DNA from 2 places in the Paenibacillus sp. Y568 genome. Region 2 is predicted to be linked to the other one. Evidence: riboswitches for the same ligand, from Rfam matches in the RefSeq annotation. Region 2 holds a riboswitch; the other holds the start of a gene.
The links. Region 2 has a riboswitch for cyclic di-AMP ahead of AC1D7X_RS06245 (alpha/beta fold hydrolase). Riboswitches for the same ligand answer to the same signal wherever they lie in the genome.
Positions count from the first base shown of each region.

Region 1: it holds a riboswitch for cyclic di-AMP, as region 2 does, so the genes downstream of both, AC1D7X_RS24325 (C40 family peptidase) here and AC1D7X_RS06245 (alpha/beta fold hydrolase) in region 2, are expected to answer to the same signal.

Region 1 is NZ_JCAIUM010000028.1:23,564-40,003, reverse strand. It holds gene AC1D7X_RS24390 (hypothetical protein) at 1-54, shown strand, start outside; gene AC1D7X_RS24385 (small acid-soluble spore protein P) at 88-240, shown strand; gene AC1D7X_RS24380 (DUF6612 family protein) at 467-1,540, shown strand; gene AC1D7X_RS24375 (GNAT family N-acetyltransferase) at 1,640-2,200, opposite strand; gene tadA (tRNA adenosine(34) deaminase TadA) at 2,234-2,734, opposite strand; gene AC1D7X_RS24365 (PAS domain S-box protein) at 3,053-5,344, shown strand; gene rluF (23S rRNA pseudouridine(2604) synthase RluF) at 5,364-6,065, shown strand; gene motB (flagellar motor protein MotB) at 6,170-6,991, opposite strand; gene motA (flagellar motor stator protein MotA) at 6,981-7,775, opposite strand; gene AC1D7X_RS24345 (hypothetical protein) at 7,971-8,264, shown strand; gene AC1D7X_RS24340 (4a-hydroxytetrahydrobiopterin dehydratase) at 8,410-8,742, shown strand; gene AC1D7X_RS24335 (c-type cytochrome) at 8,822-9,178, opposite strand; gene AC1D7X_RS24330 (GNAT family N-acetyltransferase) at 9,302-9,802, opposite strand; gene AC1D7X_RS24325 (C40 family peptidase) at 10,053-10,523, opposite strand; cyclic di-AMP (ydaO/yuaA leader) riboswitch at 10,528-10,664, opposite strand; gene AC1D7X_RS24320 (C40 family peptidase) at 11,008-11,475, opposite strand; cyclic di-AMP (ydaO/yuaA leader) riboswitch at 11,480-11,618, opposite strand; gene AC1D7X_RS24315 (hypothetical protein) at 11,823-12,647, opposite strand; gene AC1D7X_RS24310 (M1 family metallopeptidase) at 12,659-14,644, opposite strand; gene AC1D7X_RS24305 (YwhD family protein) at 14,798-15,304, shown strand; gene AC1D7X_RS24300 (heavy metal translocating P-type ATPase) at 15,395-16,440, opposite strand, start outside.
Region 2 is NZ_JCAIUM010000003.1:237,440-253,879, forward strand. It holds gene AC1D7X_RS06220 (ABC transporter ATP-binding protein) at 1-196, shown strand, start outside; gene AC1D7X_RS06225 (ABC transporter ATP-binding protein) at 198-1,103, shown strand; gene AC1D7X_RS06230 (ABC transporter permease) at 1,096-2,394, shown strand; gene AC1D7X_RS06235 (RNA polymerase sigma factor) at 2,927-3,409, shown strand; gene AC1D7X_RS06240 (zf-HC2 domain-containing protein) at 3,409-4,305, shown strand; cyclic di-AMP (ydaO/yuaA leader) riboswitch at 4,501-4,662, shown strand; gene AC1D7X_RS06245 (alpha/beta fold hydrolase) at 4,674-5,456, shown strand; partial or broken gene AC1D7X_RS06250 (GNAT family N-acetyltransferase) at 5,551-5,631, shown strand; gene AC1D7X_RS06255 (hypothetical protein) at 5,660-5,968, shown strand; partial or broken gene AC1D7X_RS06260 (stalk domain-containing protein) at 6,120-6,494, opposite strand; gene AC1D7X_RS06265 (S-layer homology domain-containing protein) at 6,758-8,377, opposite strand; gene AC1D7X_RS06270 (sigma-70 family RNA polymerase sigma factor) at 8,584-9,117, shown strand; gene AC1D7X_RS06275 (DUF4179 domain-containing protein) at 9,152-10,252, shown strand; gene AC1D7X_RS06280 (stalk domain-containing protein) at 10,476-11,726, shown strand; gene AC1D7X_RS06285 (GNAT family N-acetyltransferase) at 12,032-12,601, shown strand; gene AC1D7X_RS06290 (methyl-accepting chemotaxis protein) at 12,638-14,122, shown strand; gene AC1D7X_RS06295 (undecaprenyl-diphosphate phosphatase) at 14,277-15,092, opposite strand; gene AC1D7X_RS06300 (response regulator transcription factor) at 15,466-16,440, shown strand, end outside.

The DNA of each region.
Region 1 (16,440 bases), on a different contig from region 2:
CGTCATATTCATGAATGTGCTCAATCATTACATGATGTAACAGACCCTTCTTAAGATAAGGGGTATCTTAGAAACGGGGTGAACACGATGAGTAAACCAAAAACAATTCCTGTTCCTGAAGCACAGGAGAAGCGCCAGCATCGAAATGAGAATGACTCAAACTCAATGCAAGAGCCACTTTCTGGGTCCAAGAAAGTAAAGAACCGCAACCATGTAGATCACTTGAACAAACAGGGTTGACCGATAAGGGACAAATGAATAGAAAACTGAGAGACACCTTAGTTCTTTACTAAGGTGTTATTTACGTTATTATGGGAGAGGTTCAAATAAAGTATTATATTATGAAAATATAAGAAAAAAATATAATATTTCGGTAAATTATTTTCGACAAACTGTTTCGCGCGTCAGAAAATTAGGTTATGATTAATAAAGTGACTATAGTTACAGACTGAAGGGGGAGAACTAAATGAATAAGAAATTTGCAGCAATCGTGCTGACGTTGCTCTTAGCAATGACAGTCGTGTTATCTGGCTGTAACAGTAAGCAGAACCCGAAAGAGGCAATGCAAAGCTCTGTGGGGAATGCTATGAAGATGAATTCTTATGAAATGACGAGTAAGGTAGTTATCGAAGAATTGAATATCACAGCACCAGATTTAGTAGACGATGCTAGTATGGGTGCAGTGATGAGTATGCTCAAGAATGCTGAATTAACAGTTGATGGAGTATACCAAGCGGATCCGATGCAAACAGAGTTAACCATGGGGTTAAATCTAAAAGGTGATATGGCAATGACTTTTACTATTCCAATGGTAATGACTAAGGAAAAACTTTATATTAAAGTACCAAGTATTCCTTTCCTTCCGATTCCTGAGAACGTTGTAAATAAATATGTTGAAGTAGATCTAAAAGAGATTGCAGCAGAAGAAGGAACTAGCTTTAATCTAGATACATTCAACCCTGAAAAAACACAAAAATTAACGAATGAATTATCTAATGCACTCTTTGCTGAATATGATGAAGCTAAATATTTCAAAGATATTAAAGTTAAAGATGCTAACCTTCCTGAAGGTGTAGAAGCTAAACAGGTTGCTCAATTTGCTGTTACAAATGATAATGTAAAAGAGGCAATCACCATCTTAGTTGATAAAGTAATGCCTAATATTCTTAATATCATTAGTAAAGATGAGTACCGTGAGACTCTTGGATTGACTACTGAAGACATCCAAGAAGCGAAGGATCAATTGAATTCTACTAATAAAGATGAATTTAATAAAAGTCTTGAAGAATTAAAGTCTCAATTGAAGATTAATGCTTTTCATATGAATACAGCAGTTGATAAAAAAGATTTCCCAACATATCAAGATTTCGTAATGAATATCGAAGTGAATGATGCGGAAACAAAACAAGATGTGAAAATTGCAATGAAGGGTTCATCTCAGTACAGTAAGATCAATGAGAAGCAAACATTTAAAATTGGTATTCCTGCTGGCGACGACGTCCTCACAATGGAACAGTTTCAACAGGAAATGGGAAATTAATTAGTTTCTTAATAGAAGATACCCGCACATCATGATGTGCGGGTATCTTTGTGTTTAAAACTGAATTGTAATTTATTAGTCCTACATTTATCTAATGTCTCAAGAAGGGTTAAACTCATCTACAAGAATAGCAAATGTCTGATGATCCTGCCATTGATCATTTATTTTTACAAGTTTACGAGCTATGCCTTCTGGTTGAAATCCAGATTTCTCTAATACACGACGGGAAGGCTGGTTATGAGTTAGAATAGCTGCCTGGATGCGATGAAGCCCCAAACTCTGAAAGGCATATTGGAGAGTCAATTTTAATGCTGCGGTCATATAACCTTTATTCTTCTCCTCAGGATCAATGAAATAACCAATATCAGCGAACTGACCTACACCACGAACTATATTAGAGAGGGTTATTTGCCCAATGAGGTCCTTATTCCGATTAAAGATACCGAACATATAGGCATGATCATTCTCTGCATCTTGCGTTCGGCGTAATATAACTTGTTGTTGTTCATAATGGGTATAGAAGTCGTCATATTGACGAGGTTCAAAGGCTGCATAAATCGTTCTTGTACGTAGTCGTAGATTTAATAAGGACATACTATCATTTAACTGTAAGGGACGAATAAAGATACCAGTAATCGGTTCATGAAAGGTAACGTTCACAGAAAAAATGCCTCCAATTATATTGTATATAAGTTATTTGTTGCGTAGTCTGCGGAAAAATTCGGTTAGTAATTGTGCACATTCTTTCTGCATCACATCTGGAATGACCTCTGTTCTATGATTAAAGCGGGGTTCTTGCAGGAGATTCATTAATGTACCTGCACAGCCTGCTTTAGGATCGGTTGTACCATATATCACCTGGGGTATGCGGGACTGCACGATCGCTCCTGCACACATAGGGCAAGGTTCAAGTGTTACATATAATCTGCATTCTAGAAGGCGCCAGGCATCAAGGTATTGGCTAGCATCGCGGATGGCAATCATTTCTGCATGTGCAGTTGGATCCAAGGTTTGTTCTCTTAAATTATATCCGCGTCCTACAACTTCATCACCCCGAACAATGATAGCTCCAATGGGAACCTCACCGAGAACTTCGGCCTCTTTTGCTAAAAGAATAGCTTGTTGCATCCAATATTCATGTACGGTCTGATCCATAGATGAATTCCATATGGGGGTATTTTGTGGATAACTCATTATATAGTAGCCTCCTAACGTAAAAAATGACGGTTTCTGACGAACAAATATTCGGTTGTTAACATGATGTGCACAACATTGTGCATAACTTAAAATATATCAACAAAGTTATACACATAATAAATATAAAACTGTTGGTATGTGGATAAACTATTTGGCTTTTATGAATAGTGTAGCCAATTCTATCTGTTGTAGAAGCTGCGACTCTTATCAATGCTTTTCAAAATCATGGGATAGCGGTATTATATGTAGAATAGGGCAAATATTACATTGATCACCAAGACCCCTTGTTGCCAATGCCAAGAGGTGAATTGTTTCTTGTCTATTAAAATAAAATTAACCGTAGTTATATCTAGTGCCATTCTGATGATTTTAGTTTTGAATATCGCATTAACTTATCATATGAATACGAATAAGCTTCAAAAAGATACTGAGGCAGAGATGATGTCGATTGCTGAGGAAATTGCAATTGCAATGGAACAAAGTCAAGAAAGCGCTGATCATGTAGAACAAAAGTTGGAAGAGTACCTCCGGCTTAGCTCAATCAGAGTCTCTAATGAGTTAGATGCTGAGATCACTAATATTACTAATGAGCAACTGACTAAACTTAGCAAGGACATGGGTTTATCACGCATTTCTTTACTATCTCGGACGAGTGACGATGTCATTGTTACGAAATCATCTGATTCCACAGAAGTGGGACAATCTAGTGTAGGTCTAGGGTACGGGAAGAGGTCTCTTTTCCAATTGTTCGATCATATAGAGGAAGTCTCTTCTGAGCAGATCAACTTCGATCATTTCTTAGCAGGGCCCTTTGAATACTCTACTTCATATCCCTACAACATGCATAAATCGGGATGTTATTATGACGGTAAACGAAATTATATCATAAATACCTATATGTATAATACTCTTACCAACAAGTCGGAGCAAATGGTGAGTTTGGAGGATACCATAGCAGATACTTTAAAAAATAATAAGCAGGTATTAGAGATCACAGGGATTAATCCTTTAACATTTGGTAGTAGTAGACTAACGGCTAATTCCAGTAGCCAAATTTTTAAACTTAGCAATCGACCTATTCGTTTTGGTACCTATGACTACAGTAATATAGATCATGATAGGGAAGCCATTATAGAAGTCATGACTAATGGTAAACGTGTTTTACTTGAGGAGACTATTCATGGTACTCAAGTTTTAAAAAGTTTTATACCTACGATCAGGCATGATGAATCTGCATATGTCATTAGTATTGTTATGGATAAGGTGTCCATATTTTTTGATGCAAAGGAACGGGCAGTCAATCAAATTTATATTTCTTTAGTTTTATTTATTATGAGCATAGTAGGTTCTTATTTATTAGCTAGATATATGGTTAGACCCATTCAATTAATTCTTCAAAAATTGATTGATGTTGAGAATGGCAACTTTAATACATATTTAGCCGTACATTCAACAGATGAGTTAGGTCTCCTATCTACTCGAATTAGTGCATTGGCATACAGTATGAACTATAATACGAACCAATTAAAGAAGACCATAGAAGAGAAGAGTTCTGTAAAAGAGCACTTAGAATCGGTCATCAATCAAACGGCAGACGCCATATATGTGGTAGATATATATAGAAATATTATTGAAGTAAATAAGGCATTTGAAGAGCTGTACGGTTGGAGAAATGATGAGGTAATAGGACGGAAGCTAAACATTATACCCAACCACTTAGAGTTCGAAGAGTTAGAGAGAATTCAACAAATCTTAAATGGTAAACATCCACAACCGATGGAGACTGTCCATGTAAGGAAAGGCGGATCTATGGTGGAGGTCAGCATAAACACGTCAACCGTTCGGGACAAAGATGGCCATATTGTCTCCTTAATCAGTGTCTCACGGGATATGACAGAACGTAATCGGATGGAGGAATTATTGCGACGTTCTGAGAAGCTGACTACGGTTGGCGAACTCGCTGCGGGTGTGGCACACGAGATTCGTAACCCATTGACGACACTTCGCGGATTTATGCAGCTTCAAAAGGAAAATAAGAAACTGAATGAACGCCATATAGATATTATGCTTTCCGAAATAGATCGTATAAACCTTATAGTTAGTGAGTTTCTAATTCTGGCTAAACCTCAGGCTGTATTATACCAGGAAAAAGATATTCGGTTGATATTAGAAGATGTGGTATCCTTATTGGATAGTCAGGCTCATTTGTGTGATACTGAGTTCAAGTATGATTTTCCTGAAGTTGAGGTTAGAGTTCATTGTGAGGAGAATCAATTAAAGCAGGTCTTTATTAATGTCCTTAAAAATGCAATGGAGGCTATGCCATTAGGGGGAGTCATTACCATTCACTTGTCGATTTCAGACTCAAATTATGTCCAAATATCTATTCAGGATCAAGGTGTAGGCATTCCTGAGGAAATGTTATCGAAACTTGGAGAACCCTTCTTTTCCAACAAAGAAAGTGGGACAGGACTCGGGCTCATGATAAGTCAAAGAATTATCCAAGGACACAAAGGGATTCTTGAGGTAGAGAGTAAAGTTGATAAAGGAACTCTGATTAAAATACTCCTCCCGATATCCACACAGATTAACGATGCGAATAACTAAACATAGAGGTGAGTAGTAAGTGAGGATTAATAAATTCATCAGCGAGACAGGCTTCTGTTCTCGTAGAGAAGCGGATAAAAAGGTAGAGAACGGTGAAGTAACAATAAACGGAGAGTTAGCAGTACTCGGCAGTCAAGCTGAGGAAGGTGATGACGTACGAATTAATGGGGAGCCTTTGGCTTCGAAAAAGAAGCATGTCTATATTGCCTTAAATAAACCCATTGGTATAACATGTACGACAGAGTTACATATTCAAGGGAATATTGTAGATTTCGTTGGTCATTCAGAGCGTATTTTCCCTATAGGAAGATTGGATAAGGATTCTGAAGGTTTAATTCTTCTAACGAATGATGGAGATATCGTAAATAGAATTTTACGAGCTGAGGGTAAACATGAGAAGGAATACTTAGTGAGTGTAGATCGCCCTGTAACGGACTCCTTTGTAAAAGGGATGGCGTCAGGTGTGAAGATCCTTGGTGAAATGACACGCCCCTGTGAGTTAACTAAATTAGCTGAGAGGAAATTCCGCATTATTTTAACAGAAGGTAAGAATCGACAAATTCGCCGGATGTGTCAGGCATTTGGATACGAGGTTACCGATCTTCAACGTGTCCGAATTATGAATATACAGCTTCGAGATCACAAAGTGGGAACGTGGTGGGATCTAACAACGGAAGAGAAGCAGGTCCTTGGGAACTTGTTGAATTACACATTAGAGTAAACCATGCATAATATACAGGATGGTTACAGAAGACGATCAAGCTATCTGTATCATCTTTGTAGACAAAGAAAAAACGCCTATTGATATAGGCGTTTTTCTTATTATTAATCTTTAACGTCTGTAACACTCAATACTTTCTCGAGGTCTTGGTACTTCCGTATGAGAGATACCTCAACTCGACGATTCTTAGCTCGATTCACATTATTATTGTTATCTACGATTGGATGGTATTCACCATAACCAACAGGAGTGAACTTTTTAGGATCGAGATTACTGTTCAATAGAAGTATTTTCATGAATTGTAATGCTCGATCAGAACTTAGATCCCAGTTGGATTCATAATCTGTGTTATAGATCGGAACATTATCTGTATGCCCTGAGACGACAATATCATAGTCAGGGAAGTTTTGTAACATATTTGATATGGCTGCAGCTAATTGCTTGGATTCTGGTTTGACCGTAGCTTTACCAGATGGAAATAATGCTGAGTCACTAATAGTGATCATTAACTGGGACTGGTTAAGCTTGGTTTCAAGCTGGCTTGTAAGTCCACTGTTCTGAATATATTGATCAATTTGATTTTTTAATTTTTCTAAATCGATCTGTTCTTGCTTTCTAAGCAGTGCTTGCTGTTCCTTCAGAGTATCCTTTTTAGAAGTAAGATCGTCATTGTTCTTGGTAGTTATCTTACTTAATGAATCTTCTTGAGTGGGGGTAGGCGATTCATAGTCTAGCACACCACTTCCAGAAGTGAAGATAGAATTGAAGGCATCACTCATCTCTTCGAACTTCTTGGCATCAACTGCACTCATGGAATACAGAACAATAAAGAGAGCTAGAAGTAGAGTAAGAAGGTCTGCATAAGGGAGTAACCATGTCTCGTTAGCATGTTCCTCGTGCTCTTCACGTCTAGTCCTATTGTTCACCTGAGTCACCCTCCTTCTGTCTGATCTCTGCACGTTCAGAAGGGGTTAAGAAGACGGACAGTTTCTGGTTAATAGCGATGGTTGATACACCAGATTGAATAGATAACAGACCTTCGATCATCATAAGTCTAAGTTCCACTTCAGTTTTTGATAAACGTTTAAGCTTGTTAGAAATTGGATGAAACAAAACATATCCAGAGAAAATACCAAGCATCGTTGCAAGAAAGGCGGCTCCAATAGCCTCTGCAAGTTTCACCATATCTTCCATTTGAGTCAAAGCGGCAATAAGACCAATAACAGCACCCAATACCCCTAGAGAAGGAGCGTACATACCGGCTTGGGAGAAAATGAGGGCTCCAGCTTTGTGACGATCCTCGGTTGCATTGACATCTTCCATTAATACATCACGAACAAATTCTTGGTCGTTTCCGTCGATGATCATTCGCATACCATTGCGTAAGAAATCATCGTCAATTTCTTCAACCTTTGTTTCTAATGCAAGTAGTCCCTCACGTCTTGTTATAGAAGCCCATTCCATAAAGAGTGTAATCATTTTTTTTCGATCCATGAGTTGCTGTTTTACAAAAACAATTTTAATTAGTTTTGGGATTTTTTTGAGCTCTGACATGGGAAAACCAATAAAGAGGGTAGCTGCCGTACCTCCCAAAATAATGATATAAGCAGCGGGTACTAAAAGGCTTGCCAGTGGTGTTCCTTTGAGCGCCATACCTACAAGTACTGAGACAATACCTAGAATTAAACCAATAATCGTTGAAATTTCCATTGTACACCTCATCCATGAGAAATTGAATTGAATCCTTTCATGCTGCCATTTGAAAAATAATAATGATGGACTGTCGCACAAGAGACGCATTATATTATTTATCGTCATAATGGGCTTTTTATTTAAGGGCTTTTTTACTGTATAATGAAATGAATTGTAAAAGTATTGTTAAATAGACTAATGGAGGGGTATAAATTGGGTGTGAAACATGGTCGCGAGTATGATGAAATTCTAAAAGAGTTAACGGTAGCTGTAGGCCAGATTGAAGATAGCTTTCTATTTTTCGAGATGGAGGCAGATGAATGGGCACAGTTACCTGAAGAGGATAAACATGAGGTGATGGAGGCATTAGCTGAGGATTTATTTTATGGGCTAGGTACAGAACCTGTCATTACAGTTGGAAGTGGGATTGTCATTCATGATCAGGATACTCACCGAATTAATGTGTTAATTGGCGATACAGAACTTGCTTATGTAGCATTAATCTAATAAGAGAAATGTTGCGCATGAAAATATATTGTGAGAATACAATGATAAGAGGTTATATGAATTGTTCAGATGAATAAGAGGGTAATAAGTATTCTTGGTGAACCCGGGGAATAGATTGTGGTTTAGAAAGGAGGCAGCCTAAAGAGTGACATATACAAAAGAACAATTAGATGCACATATGAATCTGCTTAAGGGGTGGAAATTGGTCGAGGAGCGCTTTATAGAACGTAAATATATATTTTCTAGTTTTATGAAAGGAATTTCCTTCGTTGACGAAGTAGCTACTATTTCGGAAGCCTTTAACCATCATCCTCTAATCACCATTAACTACAAAACTGTAATTCTCCGTCTTACCTCTTGGGATGAAGGATATCTTACCGCTATTGATATGAAAGAAGCTCGCCAGTACAATGAGGCATACGAGAAAATGTGTGCGAGTGAAAGAGAACGTGAAGCAGAAATGATGAAGCACAAATGAAGAGATAGAGATCAGAAGTGATTCTTGAAAAGAAACAGGTATCCGCCAATAGGTGGATACCTGTTTTTATTAGATATGGTTATTTTTTTTGAGCTAAGAACTGGGCCACGTTGGCGATTTCTTCATTTTCTAGTTTTCCTTTAAAAGAAGGCATCATGCCTTTCCCTTTACTTACAAGAGCATATGTCTCTTCAGCTGACATGGTGCTACCAATCTTCTGTAAGTTTGGACCTACCCCACCTTGCAGTTGATCCCCGTGGCAACTTATGCAATTTGCTTTAATAGTAGACTCGGCTACAGTAGCATCTAATACAACTTCAGGCATGCTAGGTTTCGCTTCCTCTGCTACTTGCTCTTTACCAGGAAGTGTAAACATAAGTACAATGGCTACAACACAGGCAGTAAAAAAGAAACCGCTCATGATATACTTTTGCATCTTTTTCGTCCTTTCTATGTAAGCTATTAAGCTGATGATTATATTATAGCGGAACTGGAAGCATTTGTGTCAAAAAAGAGAATTAAATTCCAATATTTGTTGCGATAATCAGTAGAATATGTGCTATTTATCATGGTTATCGCAGGTATTACTATAAACCATGCAATAAAATGGTTTGCTCCCATCTGGAGTCATGCGTTCATATGTGTCTGTAATTTCAAACCCTGCCTTTTGGTATGCCTTAATAGCACGTATATTCCAAGTTAAAACTTCTAAGTCAATTTCATCTTGAGGTTTCCGTCGTTGCGCCTCATGCACAATAGATTGAACAACCAAGTTTCCCATTCCCTGTCCACATAATTTAGGATGTAAGCCAATACCAAGCCTTGTCACCCCTTCTAGTGGGAAGAATTGAGTGAAACCACATAACTCTCCATTCAAGTTGATGATAGAGGCATATTGCTCCTTCCGAAGCATTGGATCTCCAAACTCAATATGAAGCTCCTCCATCTGATTCCAGGGCATCCATCCATAAATACTGTAGGGAGGTGGGTAAACCCATTCAGATATAGCACGAGCATGTTCAGTGGTCATAGAAGTTATGATAAATGGTGAGTTAGTCATATTGATTGTTCCTTTCTTTGAATGAAATGAAGGAGTTCATAATAAATATGTACAATGCTGTACGTAATAACTGTTTACTTATCAGCAGGGTGGTTAATGAAGAGTATGGGCAACTTATCATAAGTATATGAATAAATATATGATGACATGTTAGTAGTTTAGTCAGTTGAGAGTTAGGTACAAATGTGACAAATAAAAAAACCTGTAGTTGAGATTAAGGATCTCATCCACAGGTCGGGTTGTAGAAAAACTATTTGTCTGTAGCAACAGACTCATACGTAGTATTACTCATAATTCTTTTGGCACCAACATAGCGGTTGACATAATAGGATTCACTGAGTGAGTTAATGATAACACCATTGGATGAAGAGGCATGTGCAAACTTACCATTACCAACATAGATTCCAACGTGTGAAACACCTTTGCCACTTGTATTAAAGAAAACTAAATCGCCTTCTCTTAAATCGCTACGACTAACGGCAGTTCCCATACTGAATTGAGATCCGGATTGGTGAGGTAAATCAATACCTAGTTTATTGAATATGTACAATGTGAATCCAGAACAGTCGAATCCATTAGTGTTAACTCCGCCGCCCTTATATGCAGAACCAATTGTTGGTTTGATAGCCTCATCTAGTGTAGAATCCGCGAAAGCGCTACCAGTTCCAATTGAAAATAATAATGTTAATCCTAATACTGTAGTTGTTAATTTCTTCTTCAAAAAAGTTAACTCCTTCCGGTGCCTGCGAGGTTAGCTTAAGGATTCGGTTGAAGGTTCCCTATGATCCCTCTGCTGCAAGATCAATTCACCCAAGACTGGTTCCCCCACTTCCCATAATTGGGAATTCGGCAGATATAATTAACATTAAATGATTACAAAACTTATTACAAAGTTGTTACTAAAAACTTACTGGATTTATTGTAACAAAGGAATGGGAGTTTGGCAATTGTTTCTGTAAACTTTGATGGAATTTATCTAACATTTTACAAAATAAAGGTAGATTACTAGAATACGTGTCCTTAATTGTTTAATTATGGTATTTAATGGGCGGGGATTATGTGTTGGAAATTAAACTGACTCTTAACTATAAAAAAACATTTTGGTTAATCGTCAACTTTTTCTGACTTCGTACGTCTTAGTATATAAGAAACCCTTAGAGAGACTTCAGCTCATCTAAGGGTCCTAATAATTTAGCACATTATATTTAGTTATAAGCTGCAGCTTGATATTTAGAAGTACTCATTACTCTTTTTGCGCCAACATAACGTTTAGAATAGTAGCTTTCTGAAAGTGAACTAACAATTACCCCATGTGAAGAAGAGGCATGTGCAAATTTTCCACTACCTACAAATATCCCGACGTGAGATACACCTTTTCCTGAAGTGTTAAAGAACACCAGGTCGCCAGGTCTCATTTGGCTTTTCGATACAGCGGTACCTGTGTGGTACTGAGAAACAGACTGACGTGGCAAAGTCACGCCTAATTTTAAGAATACATAACGAGTAAAGCCAGAACAATCAAATCCATTTGCGGTTGTTCCACCCGTTTTATATGTAACTCCAATCGTATTGTCAATCACGGAGTCCATCTTTGAATCGGCAAATACGCTACCCGTTCCTATCGTCAATGCAAGAGCCACGCTCAAGGCTGTAGCGACTACATTCTTCTTCAAATCATTGTTCCCCTTCCAATGCCTACGAGGTTAGCTTAAGGGTTCGGTAGAAGGTCTCCTATGATCCCTCTGTTTCGAGATCAATTCACCCATAAAATGGTTCCCCCGTTTCCTGGTGCTTAGGAATTTGGCTGTTTCGTGCACCTGAAAGTGACAAACTACGATGATAAATTTCAGAGGTCGTAATAAAGATTACAAAGTTGTTACTAAATGAGTTTAACAGAGGTTTTACACTTTGGCAAACCTAAACCACACAATAGGACAAGAAGAAACCCACCTTTTTCATCCAAAAAAGGTGGGTTTCTTCTTGTATCAGGGGGCTAAAGATATAATATGCAAATATATATTTATTTTTTTATAAGCTTGGTTGCCCACAAATTATACTGTGAGGTGATGTTCCACATTTTAAATAGACAAGATATTACTGGATATGTTTGTTGCAGAATGAGCGCGAGTATTCCCGTCCAAAAAAGAGAAAAGCCAGTGAATAAGCAAAAGAGAAGTAGATTTAGTCCTCCCAGGAGAAGAGAGATTCCAATCACGGCCAGGACATGTCGTAAACATATCCATATAGATGAGAAGATAGAGACATCTCCAGTTGAGCCAAATTGCATGTACAATACAATCTGGTGGATGATATAGCCGTATATGTACCACCCAACTAACCAGGGGATAGCTTCAGTTAATATACCAGGGGACATAAGTCCGGTCATAGCCATGGAATACAGTTTCGGTACTAACCAATAGGCAGGAATGAGAACTAATACTGTTTCAATCCAATAGAATAACATGACAGGTTTCCAATGACGCTTCATGCCTTGAAAGAAGAAAGCACCCATTTCTCCCTTACGTTCTTGGTGGAGACCGTAAAATATACCAGAATGAATAAAAGGAGTAAGAACCATTCGTAATAGTAGCATTCCTAACAGAATCCAGAGATAGTTATGAACCGTGTGGCTATGGGCAAGGCCCATCTGTCCTTCGACATAGAATAAGATCTGACTTAATTCATTGGGGGGTGGATCAGGATAGCGTTGAAGTAGCGGTACTACCGCCGAATTCACCAAACGGTATAGAAAGTATCCGAATAGCAAGTGGTACAGAAATAGAATGATGACGACGTAGAATTGATTTTTTAGACTTTTCCAACCATGGGCGATATTGCTCCTCACCGTCTCTCACCTCACCAGGATAGACTTCCAAGCAGTGTTTCCACTAACTTGGTGACACTAATATTCCAGCGGGATACCTTCTTGACGTCGAGATCCGCCTTTAAATAGTTGTTGATATATTTGTTCTCTAACACAAGTGTATATTGAGGATCAATCATGGCCCAGGATAGGGGCGACTTGTATTGGAGCTTAAATTGAGCGATATCTCCATTTCCCTTCCATACTTTCTTGAGGGTATGACCATCTGCAAATGTAAAAAGGATGGGGATATTAGGATAATTACCATCTTGTCGACTAACGGTCACATTTGAATCGTATATGGTTCCTGAACTACTCTCCTTTTTCTGTACGGTGATGTCATCTATGGCGAAGTCTGTCATTTGCTTGCCATAGACATATTGATTGAAATAGGTTTGCCACGATTTGCGTGTAACTTGTTCCACAACTTTTTGAAAGTCTCGTGTGGAGGGATGACCAAATCGATACTTCTTGGTATAGGTAGCCATAATTTTATTCATCGTCTGGTTCCCTACTTGCCGCTCTATGCCTTTTAGCACTAGTTTGCCGCGATAATATACATTCTGGGCGTAAATGTCTTGTGAGCCGTATTTCCATGCCTCTTGTGTAAGTGTAGTAGGCGAGATCATTGCGGCTTGTACCGGAAGGTTAGGAATGAGCCCAAATTCTTGCTCCATTAACTTATCTTCTGCATAGGAGGTGAATCCCTCATCTAACCAAGCCTCTTCAAATTCATTACTAGCAATCATCCCATAGAAATATTGGTGTCCGATCTCATGAATAACCGTTCGTTCCAGTTCATAACCCGGTGAGTCGTTCTTAGCACCGAAGGCTGTAATGAGGGTCGGGTATTCCATTCCTCCTGCACCATTTCCGGATTCCGGGGGAACCACGATAGAAAGTGTTGAGTAAGGGTAGGGACCGTACCATTTACTGAAGTATTTCAATGCCGTCTCAGCAGCATAGAAATACCTTTCCTTCATATCTTTATGGGCTGGGTCTAAATACAGCTTGATTCGAACGCCAGGCACTTCAGGAGAAGAGAAGGGCTTCTCAGCGACAACGAAGTCAGGAGATGCAGACCAAGCGAAATCGTGCACATCATCAGCATAGAACTGGTAAATTTTCTCGCCTTTGAGAATCCGTGCTGATTTAATTGGAAAGCCTGTTGCGGCTACAATATAGTTCTCTGGAACATGAATACGCACATTGTAGATACCGAAATCAGCATAGAACTCAGAGTTACCGTGATACTGATGGAGATTCCAACCTTCTGTAGCGCGTCCTCTTAAACCAGCAGGCTCGTAGACACTAATCTTAGGAAACCATTGTCCAGCCATAAAGAAGTTATCTGCGACCCCCATACGAGCGAATATTTGAGGGAGCTTCACTTGAAACTTCATATTAAGTGTGATACTCTCTCCACCTTTTACCGGGCGGGGAAGTCGTACTTTAATAAGACTCGTGTCCTTGCTATTGCCATCATCAGGTTGTACATACTGAATACGATGCATAAGAGAGAGTCCTTCTGTTGTCTCAAGCTCTGTAAGGGTCATGGAGCCAAAGCCATTCGTAGGCATGGTGTCATTCCGTAGTTTTCCACCCGATTCCTTCATAAAGGTAGTATCCATAGAAGAGAAAGCGTTCGGATACATGTGGAAATAAAGTTCGGTAACTGTGTTTTTTCCTGGATGTGTCCATGTAAGGGTCTCTGATCCCTCTAGAACTTTTTCATTAGGGTCTAAAGAAACATCCAGATGGTACTCAACAATCCGCTTACTCAGGATCTCAGCAGTAGGATGTTGTACACTTTCTTTTTGAGGGGGCATCGTTGTTGTAACTGGAGGCTTGGCCGTATTAGGCGTGAAGACCAACTCTGAATCAGGTGAATCCCTGAGTAGCGTCCACCACCAGGTACCACTAAGAAGAAACAGGGTAACAATTATGATTACAATTATTTTGGAGCGAGCTGGGGCCATACATGAATACCTCCCGTTGACAAGCATCTACAGCATGTATATGTTTGCAATTCGGCAATTATTAGTTAAAATAAAATGAATAACAGTTATAAATAGCTGAAGTCGGAAATATGAGCTTGTATTTCTGTTTTGTAGTGGGAGGACAATGATAAAATGGATAACAATGAAAAAATGGGCAAGAAGCAAATTGCCCTGAATATTGTAAGTAGTAAGAGCAAACATACGGGATTCGGAGCGGGTTCTATTGATCTGAACAATGTGTCTCCAGTCATCATTGATCAAGGCGAAGCCAAGGTAGATATGGGTGCTATGCACGCAAAGAGTAAAGTGGAGAAGGGGATTAAGTTCTCTGCTAATCGCGAAGATGTACCAAATGGTCGTCAAGTGTGGGTTGTATGGGTAGCTGTGGATCGTACACCAGAAGGACGCTTCTACGCGGGAGCTACGGCATGTGAGATGTGGATTGATACGGAAGCTCGTAGAGGGTATAAGATCCTCGCTGAACATGTTAATAAGCTAGACTCGGCCTTGAAGCGTAAAATCATGTTAGAAGGAATGAGTTCAGAGGATAAGGCAGCCCTTAAGAATCTGTTAATGACTCGTAATGAAGAATGGTGGACAGATACACCTGAGGAATTTAAACAAGCGTTAGAAGGTTAATGCGTATTGAAATAAATAAAGGCATGCTATGTTCTCCGTGGGAGTTCATAGCATGCCTTTTTGTAATATAGATTGTGTGATTGGTATTTATTATGATTTGTCTTTCCCAAGTAGAATGGACATTCCGAGTAATGTAACAAGAATCGTTGCACCCATATCCGATAATATGGCGATCCAAAGGGTAAGCCAGCCTGGGATCGTAAGTAGAAGTGCTATAGCTTTTAGTGCAAGTGATATTCCAATATTCCAACCTATGATGCGGTTTACCCGACGAGCCATATGAATGGCACTTGGTAGCTTGCCAAGGTGATCCTGCATGAGAACGATATCGGCTGTCTCCATAGCGCTATCGGTTCCCTTACCCATTGCTATTCCCAACTGCGCAGTCGCAAGTGCAGGGGCATCGTTGATGCCATCTCCAACCATAGCGACATTCCATTGGGAGGCGAGAACTTTAATTTGATCTACTTTTTGCTCTGGTAGTAGTCCAGCATAATAACTTGAGACACCCGCTTCTGTAGCAATCCATTGCGCTGATTGTTCATGATCACCGGTAAGCATGACGGTTTGTTTAATACCTGCTTGATGAAGTTGATGGACAACTTCTTTGGTTTCGGGCCGTATTTTATCTGCAAGACCGAATAGACCAAGTACATGACTCTCATCTACTGTAATGATTAACGTGAGCCCTTGCTCCTTCATGCGAAGAATATCCCTTTTCACGTGATCCATCTGTTCTGATTGGGGTGAAACGACATGTGATAATATATCTTCGTTACCCATCCAGTAGGTCATTCCCTGAACCTCGCCTTGTATTCCTGATCCAGGTAAGGTTGTTAACTGCAGTGAATCTGGAAAGTGTGTTGACTCACCTTGAAGTGTTATATGGCGAACGACTGCTTTTGCCAAGGGATGAAGAGATGATTGTTCTAATGAACCAGAAACATCATAGAAACGTTCTGAATCATAGATGACTTCCTCCATAACAGAGGGAACACCTTGAGTTAATGTTCCAGTCTTGTCAAATGCAATTGCGTTGATCTTACCTAATTGCTCTAAATGTACGCCGCCTTTGATTAGAATGCCATTACGGGCACTACGGGTCATTCCGCTTACTAGAGCAATTGGAGAGGAGA
Region 2 (16,440 bases):
TGCAATCGTGTATGCGCAACAGGAGTCTGCGGGTGTGTTACGAATGATTACTACAGAGTGTAAGCAATTAGAGAATCTCTTACATGCCTCAGGCATACAACTAATGAAGACACGAGGGTTGGAGCTTGATGAAATATTAAGTCTATGGATTCAAAGAGATGAGGCTGCCGCAGCGCAGTCGGAGGGGGGAGAATAATATGGAATCTTTAAAGTTGGAGAAGGTAGTTAAGCAATTTGGAGATAAGACCGCAGTTAATGAACTGTCTCTACAAGTGGAGCAGGGGGAGATTTACGGACTCCTTGGGGCAAATGGTGCAGGTAAAACAACGACTATGCGTATGGTATTGGGGCTAATATATCCCGATGGAGGAAGTATACGTTACAATGGTAAACCACATAATGATGAACTTCGGAGAATCATGGGTTATTTGCCTGAAGAGCGAGGTCTGTATCCGAAGATAAAAGTGAGTGATCAGCTTAGCTACTTGGCTCAACTTCGTGGTATGTCGCATAAGGATGCGGATAAGAGCCTTCGCTATTGGTTAGAACGATTCGAGGTTCCTGAGTATTACGATAAACGGATTGAAGAATTATCTAAAGGGAATCAGCAAAAGATTGGGTTCATCGCAGCTGTCGTGCATAAACCTCAGATTCTCATTCTGGATGAGGCATTCAGTGGGTTAGACCCTGTAAATGTAGAGCTATTGAAATCAACCGTTAAGGAATTGCGTGATCAAGGGACAAGTATTCTATTCTCTACCCATCGTATGGAACACGTTGAAGAACTATGCAGACATATAACAATCATGCATCGCTCCAATCCCATTGTTCAGGGGAGTATCAAAGAAATCAAAGGAAGATATCCACGTGAACAAGTTGCGCTGGGAACGACAAGTGAAGTCACTGGATTAGCAGATATCCTAGGTGTAAGTAAAGTGACTGTTCAGGAGCAAGGTGGTTACCTAATCTCCATTACAGAATTATCAGCCGCTCAACGGATCTTACAGACAGCCATGCAGCAAAGTGTTGTAGAGAAGTTCGAGATCAAGGAACCCACACTTAATCAAATCTTTATAAAAGAGGTAGGTGAGTCTCATGAATAAAATGAGTACTGTTATTGGGTTTACTTTTCGCAATAAAGTGAAGACGAAGGCCTTTCTCATAACAACTTTAGTGTTAGCTATTATCATGTCTATTGCTATCAATATCCCTTATTTCATTCAGTTATTTACGGGGGAAGATTTAAAGTCAGGGGAAACGAAGGTAGGTCTCGTATATGCTCAACAGGCAGAAGTAGCTGGAGAACTAGATACGTACTGGAAGGCACAGAACAGTGATGAATTCTCCTTCGTGAAGTATGATACAGCAGATATAGGTGTCTTAAAGAAAGATATGGAAGAGGGCAAAATTGACGGCTATCTACAGTTCTCGGGAGATCAGTCAACGTTATTCCCTGCTGTTATCTATTCTTCTGACGAAGATGATGGATTGGATCCTGTCGTTCAGGCAGATCTTACAGGTGCATTGCAGGCGGTTAAGACACAGTATATCGTGAAGGATTCTCTTACAGCAGAACAAATCGCGGAGCTAAAAACACCTGTGCAGTTTAACACTGAGAACGTAGATCCAAATCACGATAGTGAAGCCGGAACAGAAGCCAGTGCAGAGAAAGATTTCAATCCTATGAATTTCGCTGTAGTCTACATCCTGATCATTCTCTTCTTCTTTACTTCTATGACAACAGGTAACATGATCGCGTCTGAAGTTACAACAGAGAAGAGTTCACGGATCATGGAAATTCTCATTACGAGTGTATCGCCATTAACTCAAATGTTCGGAAAGGTTATTGCCATGTTCTTAGTTGGCCTAACTCAGATCGCTATATTTGTCCTAGTAATCCTAGGGAATCTATTCATGCCACAGAACAAGGAATTACTAGCAGATTTCAATATTGATTTATCGCAAGTCAGTACGGATGTTCTGGTCTATGGATTCATCTTCTATGTCTTGGGATACTTCCTGTATGCAGTATTATTTGCAGCGATTGGCTCGATCGTGAGCCGTACAGAAGACTTAGGTCAGGCAGTCATGCCAATTACGATGTTATCGCTTGCGGCCTTTTACATTGGAACTTTCAGTATAAATGCCCCTGATTCGACCTTGATGAAAGTTGCTTCATTCATACCATTTATATCGCCAACGACCATGATTGTAAGGATTGGTCTAGGAGAAATAGCGGTATGGCAAATATGGGTATCTATACTCATTCTTATGGTTTCCATTTTGGCCTTCGGTTGGTTATCTGCCAAAATCTATCGTACAGGTGTACTTATGTATGGTAAACGTCCGACGATGAAAGAGCTTCGTAAAGCGATGAAGGCTTATAAGATTTAGTCTGAGACAAATATTTAAAACCTTGATGACCAGATGCCTTGGTCTATCAAGGTTTTTTTGTTGGATGGTTATTTAGTGTGGTTACGAGATTAAAAGTACATCTCAGAGCACCATTTGATTTTTGTTTGTCTATTCTTTTCATATATTTTAAGTATTTGATTTAGAACAAAAATCCTTTGAACGATATCCTCAGTAAAAAGGTTTAACTGCCGTTTAAAGTGATCTATTTCACTTTGATAAGGAGTAGGAACCTTTTCATTGTCCTCATATATTTTGAGAAGTTGAAAGTGTAGGTTATATATATCCTCATAAGTCATTGTTAGATTCCCCCTAATGATTAGCGAATAATACTAGTATAACCAATGAGTGATTTGGTCAGACGTGTCCTATTAATGCTCGTTATTTACCATCTTTATAGGTATATCAAGGCTTTTTTTACTCCATTTCTTTATTTGGATTATTTCTGGAACATTTTTAAAATTATTTGTAAGATTATCACATTACATGCGTCTTATTGGTAGGAGGTGGGAGAGTGACAGAGCTTGAGGAGATATATAATAAATATTTTAAGGATGTGTACTTATTTGTATATAGTTTATCTAGAGATAAACATATCGCTGAAGATGTAACATCAGATACATTTTTGAAGGCAATAAAATCAATTGATAGTTTCAAGGGAAATTGTGATATTCGGGTGTGGTTATGTCAAATAGCGAAAAATACATATATATCATATTTGCGAAAAAATAAAAAAACGGTCAATTTTGATACAGTACCTGAACAGAAAAATGATATTGATGTGGAGAAAATATTATATTCATCTGAGGAGGCAACTAAACTTGATGAGATTCTCCACGGCCTTTCTGAACCGTATAAGGAAGTTTTTACACTGCGTATCTTTGGAGAGTTAAGCTTTAAGCAGATTGCTAACTTATTTGGCAAAACAGATAATTGGGCTTGTGTTACTTTCCATAGGGCAAAAAATAAAATTAGAGAGGAAATGAGGGATTATTGATGAAAATAACATGTAATATTATTAGAGATATTTTACCTTTATATATAGAGAATATAGCTAGTGATGACTCATGCGCTATGCTTGAAGAACATATTGATCAGTGTGAGGAGTGTAGGAATTGTCTTGATGAGATGAAGGCCTTTTATAAACTACCTGCAGATATTGATACTTCTCCGTTATTAAAGATAAAATCTACATTACGCAAGAAAAAAATTCAGACAGCCATATTTTCAATAATGCTTACGGTTGTAATTGGTGTTATAGCAATTGCTTTCTTGACTGCACCAGAGTACATTCCGTTTAGTAAGGAAAGTGTATCAATAAATGAAATGGATAATGGATCTGTACTTGCTATATTTGAGGATACAGTGTCTGGATATGATATTAATAGATATCCTACAGAGGACAATACAGGGTATGTTTATCATATAACGACATGGGATAGCATATGGAACAGGAATATTAATAAATCTCGTATAAATAATACTATTTTAAATCCGAATGATGAAAATGTAGCTGCTGTATATTATAACCTAACAGATGGAAATGAAGATATTTTGGTATATGGTAAAGATATCAATCCAAGTGGAGGAATAGTTACCTTACCAAGATTATTCTTATCATATTATTCGCTTATTGCCATGAGTTTAACTGTCATTTGTGGATTAATTATGGCTCTGTTCCGTAGCCATAAAAGGGTGATTAATTTGACCATGAAAATGTTGTTTTTGCCGGTATCCTATCTTTTAGGGCAGTTAATTATTAGAGGATTTTCTACGTCGTCATATACTGCGACACGAGATTTGTATGCCATATTATTAATTGGGTTTCCTTTGTATATTGCTTTTCTTGCGGTTATATCTTTAATAAGAGAGTACAAAATGAAAAAGATATGAGTATAGCTCACTCACTTTACAGCCTTCATCTGAAACGATATAATTCGATGTAATTGGATACTTGTTCAACTGGAGGAGCCTGTCAACCGCGGGCTCCTTTTGCATTTTTTTAAGATATATAGTTAAATGATGATGATTGCCTTGGAACAAGAAAAGGAACAACGAAGTCATTAATGAATACATTATTATTCTGCAAAAATTATATCGCTGAGTTCCCATTAGGGAGCGGGGGAACCAACTGTGAAGATGTAATGTGTGATCGTCTCTTCACTTGGGGTGAATCTCGAAATATTCGAGTAGGGTTACTCTTTGAGCCCGAATCCGTCAGCTAACCTCGTAAGCGTACGGAGAGAAGGAACGTTGAAATTATGCCCCAGATTCTATTGAATGGCACTTCTTTATATTATGAGATACATGGAAATGGTGTACCCATAGTCTTTGTTCATGATCATCTGTCCTCACACCATATGTTTGATCCGCAAGTGGAATACTTTAGTACAAGAGCAAGGGTGATCGTACTAGATTTGAGGGGAAATGGTCAGTCGGGAAAAGTGGATGTTGAAGTTAATCGGATTATTGACACACAATGTGAAGATTTGAGAGAGTTACTAGATATACTAGGCGTTTCGAAGGTGACACTCGTCGGTTGTTCTAGTGGGGGGGTCCTAGCTGGGAGGTTTGCTGATCTCTATCCGGAACGGGTGAGAGCTCTAGTGCTAGTGGATAGCTACTTATCTGGCAAGACGAATAAGCTATGGGAGGTATTTGAGACCTTCAGTTGGCTATCGTATTATTTACCAGCGGAGTTGTTGCTGCGTACACTTAAACTGACCTACCATCATTGGACACCTGCTTATAGGATTATGCGAGAAGACCTACTGAACAAGCGACCAACAGAATTAATCAAACAGCGCATGGCTTTACGACAGATCGATTTGTGTCGTCAATCAGCCCGATATCAGGTGCCTATATTATGCGTGGCTGGCAGTCAGAATGAATGGGGTCTAAAGCATATGAAGAACATAGAAGCTGCGTTTCCCTATGCACAACTCCAGATTGTAGATGATGCCATTTACCCAAGTAATCTATGTCAGCCTCAATTATTTAACCGACTACTCTTGAATTTTTTAATAGATCAACATGTTGTATAGAAGTGTAGATGTTAAAATAAAAGTAATGATTGAAATTATAGAGATGGTGGAGTGATTTTTTTGGAAATAAAAATAGATGACCTAAATGGGCCTTAGTGTTGGATTTCAATATTGTGAACCATTTGCAAATTACGTGGAAGACCCATACAGTGTATTTATGACAAAAGAATTATGAAATTATTATTAATATTGGAGGCATTACAATGAGTCAACGCTATCGAATTACAAGATCACTTCAGGAGAATGGCATTTCAGAACAGACCATATCCTTACACGAGTGTAAACAGTATTTTGCGTCTAAACCGGATTTTGAATATACCCCTGTGTTTACCGTGACAGGAGCTACAAGCATGTCCATTGAAGGGGATTTCTTCATGTGGAGCTACAATGATACTAAGATCCCATTCAGACACTATCAGGGAGATATATATGTTTCCGGCACGAATGAAGCAGTGATTCCCATCATGACGGAAGTTGCAAGCGAATTAAGAGCAGATGTGTTGGGGGAGTAATCTATTTCATTGAAAGACTTTAAATATAGAAGAGGAGCTTACTTCAGCGGAGTAGCTCCTCTTTGTCTTTGTTTATTGATAGGAATAACCACACAACGGTACTCAACGTGTTACAAAATAATTGCAAAATACATAACGAATGGGCTCATCATCAATGGTGTTTACCGATAAAAGATATGTTTGATTTACTTGCGAAGAAGAGAACATTACTATTTAAGCGGCCTTTGTCCACGGTTTGAGAAGAGTGATTGAATACTTCTATCATTAGTTTATTATTGTCGTCGTCTGTGGGATGAGTAGAAAATATCACATTTGTAGGTACGATCAAGTCGTTAAAGGATTCATTTATATTTTGCATTTCATCAATGGGTGTAAGCCTTTCTGAGCTAAGGATTCTTGGATCCGTTAGCTGAACAACGTTTGTTGTTTGGTTATAACTAACTTTAATTCCAAACACTTCGGAGATAAATCGTGCGGGTACCATAAGTGTATCGTCTATGATTACGCTTACCGTATCCAGCTGTTTCGGTTCTCCATCACCATCCCGGCGCTAACGGAATGCAACCCGAAAGTTGAAAATGCACAAATTGAAACGCTAAGTAAAGAGAAATAACGTAGTAACTTCACCTCTTTGACCCTCTTTTCTAATGGGGTTTGGTCAGGTGTCTTCGTTGTAGTTCGTTAATTTTCATGTCGCCTGTAAGTAATAAGACTTTAAAACCAATAAAAGGTTACCTAATTAAAAAGAAGTGACCTCTCTGATATAACGAAAGGCCACCTTTATGTTGATTACTCTGTTTCTAGCTTCTCCAAGAGTCTCTGAAGAGTCACATAGGCTTGTTCATGCGTAATTTGCTGGGAAGGCCCAAACAGTTGATTACTTAGTCCACTCATGAGTCCTAGATTTACGGCTTTATAGACATTCTCTTTGGCCCATGCGCTGATCTTTGCATCATCTTTAAAAGGGTTAGCTACCGCAAGAGTCGCCTTATTAGACTGTTTGATCTTGTTGACTTGTTCATAAATCGTAACTAAGATGGTTGCGGCTTCTTGTCGGGTTAACGTTTTTTGAGGAGAGAAGGTATTTGACGATGTCCCTTTGATTAGGCCTAATTGGTAGGCATAAGCGATTTGTTGTTCTTGTACATCTTTAAAGGGATTGTTTACCGTTCCAGTTTGTTTCCCTAGCACATGCTCGTATACTTTTAACCCGGCTACTGTGAAGGTCTGTCTAGTAATAGGTTGTTGATAATTTCTGTCGTAACGACTGTCGATAATCCCATTGTTCTTAGCTTTCGTGTAATCACTTATCGCCCATGCACTGACTTGCTCCGTAGTGGTTACTTCCTTTATATCATGTACATTTTTGAAAAATGTGGTTTCATAGGAAAGGCTGGTTTCTTGCCCAGAAATATTGTAAATTCCTCGAATATCTACTTTGAACCGATCGTCTTCTTTCCAATCTTTAATATCATTAGGTCTAAAAATAATGCAGTAGGGTATGCCGTAACCTGACGTTTCGACATTAAAGTATTTACCGTTTGTATCGTTATCACTAGAACTGAAATTCCAAGTCTTATTGTCTGAGATTCTTGTGAGAACGACACGGACATTTTTTGTACGCTTATTATCATATTTAGATACATTTAGAGATACGGACCATGGATCCTTGGTAGCAAATACGTCATCTGGGAAGTAGCCAGCAGAAGGCCAACTAATATAATCATAGGTGACTTGATCCTTCGCGCGTGTTTGATCAAAAGCATACATGGAACTAAAAGGCGACTTAGTTTTCTCATCTTTAAATACATAACCGAACATGGTTGTTGTCATAGAAGGATTGATTACCCATCTTCGATGCCCTACGCGATTAATGTTACTTGCTGAATTATCTGACATATAACCGAACAGGACAGTATCATATAATGAAAGACGTCCGTAAGATAGATTACTAGAGCCAGCACCTTTGTAGCCAGCATTAAATAGAGATTGAGTCATACCCTTGGGTTGGGAAGGGGTATGACTCAATCCTCCATTGAGGGCATTTACAAGAGCAGCGGCTTGTTCTTGTTGCTCTAAGCTCCAATTCGGCACAATATCGTCTGGAACTCCTGCTAAATACCTAGCCCAATTCACCGCGTGGATGCCATCTAATATAATATCTTTTTTCAATTTCCCCTCTGCGTAAGGAGCGGTATATTTAGGAAGATTCTCAAATATCGCGTTCGAATTCATATAAGCTGAACTTTGTTTAAGCGGCAAATATTGTTGATACTTCTGAATAATGGTTTCTTTCGTTCTTTGCGTGACACTTTGCTGCACATCTTGCCCATGAACGGTCTCATACTTCATCGTAGAAATCATAAGACCTAAGAACAAAAACGTAAGTATTCTTGATGTTGGTTTCAATTCGTTACCCCTTTTCGTTATCTGTTTCAAATATTGGATATGGTTTTATATCGGTAAAAATTATATTTAAATTAACCTTTGTTCAGTGGACCAAAGATAATCAATAACTTCCACAAAAAAATATTTTCCTAAAATATAACTTTTCATACATCTTATCCATCTAATCTTATAAAGGATAAAAAAAGGGGAGGAACATTCGTGTGCAAATGGAACTAGAGGTAAAGAAAGCCCAGCGCGGAGATAAAGAGGCCTTTATCCGATTATTTAGAAGTATAGAACTAGACCTGTATGGATTGGCTAAGTCCATTGTCAAACGGGATGAGGACTGTGCTGATGTATTTCAGGAGACTACATTGAAGGCATACAAGGCGCTATCCACCCTCAAACAGCCTAAGTTTTTCAAAACATGGGTCATTCGAATTCTGATTAACGAATGCAACCAGTTACTCCGGAAGCAGGAATTAACTGTGGCAGATCCTCAAGAAGTATCTTACTTACCTCCGAGGTACTTCGAGAACTATGATAAGGTCGACCTTCAGGTGGCAGTTGATCACCTGGACGCATCGCTACGAATTGTTATTACCTTGTATTATTATCAGGACATGCCGATTAAGCAAATCGCAAGTATTCTGGAGATTTCCGAAGGTGCCATAAAAACGCGTCTTCATCGAGCACGAGGTATTTTAGCGGAATGGTATCAAAATTCCCTTGAAAGGAAGATGATCTGTGAGCCCATTTAATCTGGATATGGAATTGAAAAGGGGAAATAGGGAGATGCCTCAACAACTCCCTGATCTCATACGAATACGGCAGGATGAAATATACGCATCGTTAGACGATATACCGTTACATACCGTTATGAAGTCAGGTAAACAAAAGGTAGTTCGTAGCACACTTCTTGTTATTTCAGCGGCATTAATTATGGGCATTTGCGTTATTGGAAGTGGATTTGTATCTCCTGCTATGGCAGATTCTCTGAAACAAATACCACTGGTAAGCGGCATATTCAAGCTAGCAGGGGATTTGGGACTGCAAGCCGCCGAGGAAAAGGGTCTGGTCACAAAAGTTAATCTCAGTGATACACATGATGGTGTGACCTTAAGCGTACCTCAAGTGATGTATGATGGAAATCGCGTATCCATTGCTGTTCAACGGGAGGCACAAGGCATAACTAGCTATCTTATAGGAAACTATGTTACTCCAGAGGATATCGTTATCTTTGAGCCTGAAGGCACAAAGGGCACATTGAAAGACACTAACATATCCATAGACGGAAAGACTTATGGTAGTGGATTTAATATGAAAGGCGGCGCTGATCATAATTCTGTTATTATTGATTTTTTATCAAACCAAGGTCCAGATTATTCGCCCCTCCCATCTGAATTTGAATTAACACTAGAGATAACGTTGGAAGGGATTAATACACCGTATATCATTAATATTCCCGTGAAGAATACGTTGAAGAACAGTATCGTGTTGACACCAGATGTGACTAAATCACATGACTATGTAACCATAACTCTGAAAAAGGTGGAACTTAGTCCTGTGGCAACAAGATTAGCATTTGTTCTAGATGGCACTTCTCGAAAAATACCTAAAAAATATACGTATGTTGGTTCCAGCATGTTGTCATTGAGCTACGATGTATATGATGATCAAGGAAATGAATTAAAAGAATTAAGTGGTCAAGGCGGTTACGCATATACAGATCTCTTATATGAGCCGTTAAGCACAACTTCTACCTTTTTCACAATTAAGCCATATACAAACGTATACAAGGATAAAAATGCCGGTGAATTCTTGCTAGATAAGGAGGGTTGGCCAATTAAGGAGTATGTCAAAGAATTAGAAATGAAAATTTATATTGTAGAATGATCAAAGACATCATTATGTTTCATCGGGTCATGATACTAGAATAAACAAAGGCTTCGTAGCGTACTCAAGCTCACGAAGTCTTTGCTTTTGTACTTATTTATTTCCATATAAGATATTCATATTATAGATAACTCTACCATATTGAGGTAGTATGAGAGGGGCAGATACGAAGTATCTAGTAAGAGTAAGTCTATTTTATTTTTCATAGAAAAGGAGACATATAATGAAAGGAATGGCTCAACTATTATTGTGCTCGGCTATTGCTATGAGCGGTATGGCTGCTATGAATTCAACTGTAAGTGAGGCGGCAGCTGCGACTCCTAAGGTTAGTATTATGTTAGACGGATATCCACTTCCATTTCCTGTACAGCCAGCGGTTATCAAGGGGACGACAATGGTGCCTTTTCGGGCTATATCTGAAGCGCTAGGTGTTACAGTGGGATGGAATCAAGCTAAACAGGAGATTACAGCGACTAAGCCAGATGCAGAGGGCACCAAACAAGTCGTACTGACAATGGGAAGCAAGAATGCGAGCGTCAATGGTCAGGTTGTGAAGTTGATAGCTTCTCCACAGACGATCAGCGGAAGTACAATGATTCCATTAAGCTTCTTCAGTAGTCAGTTTGGTGCGATTGTTGCATGGGATCAGGCGACGAAGACGGTATCTATTACATCACCGAAAGAAGATATATATACGATGGGATTTTATGCATTATCCTCTTTTGACGAGCGGTCGATGGTTTCTTCTTTCGATTCTGTTGCATTTGGATGGAGCAGAATTGACAAAGATGGACTGTTTACAACAGAGGGTAAGGAATATAGATGGCCTCAGGCCGCAGGGGCGGTAACACCTGAATCTATTATCCAAGAAACGGACCAGCAGGGGACAACACCATATTTGATGGTTTACTCCGTTGATGGTGGGTTGGAACTTACCAAAAACTTAGAAGACATGGCACTTCAGAATCAGACGATTACGGGTATTGTAGATACCGCCTCTCAGAAGGGGTTTAAAGGAGTAGTCCTTGATTTAGAGGGATTAGGTTGGAGTGGAGATAAAGCGAAAGCACGTGCAGACTACAATGCATTTATTAAGAAGCTAGCCGCGAAGACTTCTCAAGCGGGTCTTAAATTGAGTATTGTCCTTCATCCATTAAATAGTTCTTATACGGGATATGATTATAAAACGCTCAGTAGTCTTGCGGATGACCTGATCATTATGGGATATGCCTTTGAAGATGAGAAAAGTCCAGAGCCACTTGGGAAAGTAGATGAAGCCATTACTTTAGCTTTAAAAGAAGTGGATAAGGACAAGCTGATTCTAGGCATATCTTTAGGTAGTGAGAACGCGCAATCCGTTAATGCCAAGATTGGACTCGCTAAGCGGTATGATCTCAAGGGAATTGCAATCTGGCGGATTGGCATTATAGGACAAGCTGCTTGGAATGAAATGAAGACATCCGTGGAGTTGTAGTGGATTGGTGTGAAGATTATAAGTAGATAAAATAAAAAGTCCCGATAGATCACATCCGATCTAACGGGACTTTATTGTATTGTTGAGATGATTTCCTTGTTAGAGAGGAATTTATTGGGGTCTTATTTGTACGGAAATATATTAATAATGGGTACTTTTTGTTTACAAATAAACCCATTCTACAGTATAAAAACATAACAATACCTACATTTTTTACCATCTTATTCCGATATGAATATATATATATTTCATTCATTCAGGATGAATTATCGTAGATTCTGTAGAGAGAGGGAGTAGAAAAGGTTATGTTTAAAGTTGTGGAAACCGAATTGGATTTAGCTCGCTTTAATAGTATTTGGACTACCGTTTGGCTTGAGAAGGGGTTTGAGCTTGAGTTCTCCGAGCAGGTGCTAGAAAGATTTGTGGTTATTTCGAAGGAAGGGAACTATGTGGGTACGTCGGAAATTAAACCTTATAATATCCGCGAAGGTATAATCAATCAGTCTGCACCTTTTGCCGATCATCCGAAAATTAGTCAGGCAGAAGAGGGTACCGTGGCTGAAATTGATAAGATTGCGGTGCTTAATCAATATCGAGGACATTTTATTGATGATCTTCTAGCAGGTTCTGTTCTTTATGGCGAGAGAAAGAAAATAAAATATTATGTGGCGATGATGGAGCCTATATTTTTGCGAGCCCTCCGTATTTCGTTCCAAGTACCCTTCGAGAAGGTTGGAGATAAAGTATTTTATAAGGGTGATTATGTTGTCCCCGTTATTATCGATATAGAGGAGATGTACACTAATAAAGAAGAGTATTCATGGATTAAAAATTATTCACAGAGATTGGAGGATATGCGGCTAACAACTAGATAAGTTAATTTAACATTAAGCTGAAGGTAGGGATATTTTATGGAAAGAGTGATCATTTCAGAACTTGATAAACGTAATCGCTTGTTTATTAAAATTTTATGGGGAATGTTAGCGCTTGGTATCGTGACGGATCTCGCAATCGGGCTTGATATTCAAATGATTCTAATGCTTGCAGTTTTGGGGGGAGTTGCCTGTGCTGGGGCAACTTTTTTGACCTATCGTCAAATTGGGGCATCATACATAAAATATTTTGTAGCGAGTATAATCACCTTAATCGTACTCTTTTTAATTATCTCAGATCCCAATCCTATTATTAGTACATATTTCTTAGTCTATGTTAATTTAGCAATGATGACGTTATATCAAGATCATAAGCCAATTATCTTCACGGGTATTCTAGGTGCAGCTGTAAGTACATATCTCTTCTTAGAACCTTCATTACGAGAGCAGTTGTTTCCAGGTGAATCCTTAGTCTATATCTATTTGTATCTTGCTTTTGCTACGGCGGCTCTTGCCTTCTCAGCTAAATTCAGTCAAAAGTTGCAACGTCAGGTGCTCAAAGAACAAGAGGATACGCTTGTAGCTAAGAATACGGCGGATGCGTTACTTGATAAGCTAAAAGGTTCTATCCTAATGTTGAATGAGTTCAGTGAGAGACAACAAGAGAACGTTCGTGTTACAGGGGATATTTCGAAAGAGGTCACGGTAACCTTCTCAGAGATGGCAATAGCCATTGAGAAACAGACGGGCAATGTCATGAATATTAGTGAGACGACGCAGATCATTAAAGATAATGTGAAAGAATTGATGGATGGAACAACCCAGTTGCAACAGTACTCTGAAGATAATGCCGCATTGTCGGAGCAGAGTAGTACACAGATGGAAGTCTTATCATCAGAAGTTGAAAGTGTAAGAGGAATTATCGATCATACTGTGGAGATCATGAAGGTTCTGAATAAGGAGAATGAACGGATCAGCACGATTGTTGGATCCATCAGTGGGATTTCGGAGCAGACGAATCTACTAGCACTTAATGCAGCGATTGAAGCTGCACGTGCAGGTGAACATGGTAAAGGATTCGCGGTTGTGTCGGGTGAAGTTCGTAAGCTAGCTGATAGTTCCCGCAATGCTGCAAATGAAATTGAAGAGATTCTATCTGGAATACGTAAACAGATCAACGCGGTTGATGATCAGGTGCAGCGTGGACAGGAGGGCGTAATAGCGAGCAGTGAGGTGTCGCGAGAGGTTCGCCAACTCATTCAGCGTATCCATGAGAACACGGATCGAGTGAAGATCCATTCCGACATTGCTAGCGATTCTGCGAACCGTCTTCATATACAGCAGAGTGGAATATCTGATGATATGACGAATATTGCTTCAACAACGGAGCAGAACATGGCAGCTGTGCAAGAAATGTATGGAAGTATGGAGACACAAGATCATAAAATAAATACGATTGTTGAAGATTACGGGAAGCTGGATCAACTGATATCCGAATTGAAGCATCTCGTCTCTAAGCATTAGAACATGAAAGAGGATTTGGACCACAGCGATTGGAGAAACGGTCCGTCCGCGGAGGTCCTTTCAGAACATCTAACTTTCTCCTATAAAAAACTAATGGGGTGCCCCTAGTCATTTTTGACTTATGGGACAGCCCCTTTTTAATGCCATGTATAGTTTATAGCATAAATAGTAAGATGAATGCACTCAATAGGAAGCAATACCAAGAGAAATACTTCAGTTGACCGCGTTCCATAATTCCCATGAACCACTTCATGGAGAAGTAGGAAGTCACTAACGAGCAGATGAAAGCTAGTAAGTAGGGTAGAGCTAACGTCCCTATTTCTGGATCATGAATAAGATTGGATCCTTCGAGAATCATACTGCCTATACTGATAGGAATGTAGAGGAAGAATGAGAACTTAAGGGCAGTCGATTGCTTGAGTCCCAGTCCCATCCCCGCCACAATGGTAGAACCGGACCGACTAATGCCAGGAATTAAGGCAATCACTTGAGCAAATCCAATAATGATAGCATCTTTAAGTCGGAGCCCGGCCTCATTCTTTCGTCCACGTAGATTACGGATTAACCAAAGTGCAATACCTGTAATCATGAGGGAGATCGCAATGGTCAGCATCCCTTTGAAGACATCAGAGATCAGGTCATTGAACAGGAATCCAATCAATCCCGCAGGGATAGTGGCAATGATAAGATATAGAATGAAGTGGAAATCCTTTTTGAATTGTTCTTCTTTCTTGGTGACGTATAACCAGGCGTGTTTAATTAACTCTATTAAATCATTCTTATAGATAAGTAGTATGGCTAACAAGGAAGCAAAGTTGACGAGAACCTCAAACCCTAGACCTTCAATTTCTAATCCGAAAAGATGTTGCACAATAATGACATGAGCACTGGAGGAAACAGGAATAGGTTCGGTTATACCTTGTACCAGGCCCAAGAAGGCATACTTCAGTAACGTGAAGATATCATTCATAATTTGTTAAAGCACCTCATTTATGTAGATTGTTGAAGAAGCATTCCGCTGACATATGGATGGGAGAATATAATGGCTATTGAGTAGATCATATGAACTTATCATAAAATGAATATGTAATTGTGTCAAAAATAGCCCTATTGGTCGCGATAAACTCTCCGGATTGGTGACTTGATCTGTAGGGTTCTTTTTTTCGTGAAATATAATGATATACGTATCCAAGTGAGTTCTGAATCAGTAGAATATGAATTAAATTAGAAGTGAACAAACGAGATTAACACATGATCTACTATTGAAAGCGCTATATAAAGTAACGACGATATGATGTAATATACCTAATTGCATCCTAAACACCTATACAGGAGGGATATGTTTGAACGATCTGTGTAAAGTACTGATTGTAGATGATGAATATTTAGTAAGACAGGGAATCAAACATCTTCTGAATTGGGAATCAGAAGGGTTCCAAATGGTAGGAGAAGCAGGCAATGGTAAGGAAGCACTGGAAATGGTGAGCTTGTTGAAGCCTCACATTGTCATTACTGATATCGTTATGCCTGTGATGGATGGAGAAGAATTCGTTCGGAAGTTAAAGTCTGCATTTCCTGATATCGAAATTATAGTGCTAAGTAGCTTTAGTGAATTTGAGTATGTTAAATCTACCTTTCAGAATGGTGTAGCTGACTATGTATTGAAGCCTACGCTTGAAACGGAGGGATTACTTCATGTGCTTAGAGCCACTGCTGATAAAATACCATCTATGAATGGAAGAAATCTGTCTTCCGGTAGCTTCAGTCCTTCCCTAGACAGCATGATAGATAAGCTTATCTCTGGTTATGAGACGGATATTGATGCAAGTATCATTCATGACACATTGCCCTGGGACAGCTTTTGCTTGTGTGGATGTTCGTTGAAATATATACCCCACCAGGATCAGAATGAGCTTTCTTTCGTTAAGTCTAATTTACTAAAGGAAGTAGCTCGCTATATATCTTCAAATAATGTGTGTTATCAGCTGATTGAAACGGAACCTACCATGTTTATTGTGTTGTTCAACTTCGGGCAATCGGGATTGGCACATGTCGCAGAAAGGGTAAGAGCCATGATAACAGCAATAGATCAGCAAGATTCAGAAGTGTGCTGGGTTATTGGAGATGAGTTCCGAGATATCAATCAATTAGGGAACATATACCGTGAATCCTTCTTGAAAATGATGGATTATGCATTCTTTTTACCAGATCGGGCACTTATTATCGGAAGTGAGTTACCTAGTATTCCAAAGATAGATATCAAGTTTAGTATGAATCATTTCACGGATGAGCTGAAGCGCAAGCATACAGATATAGCT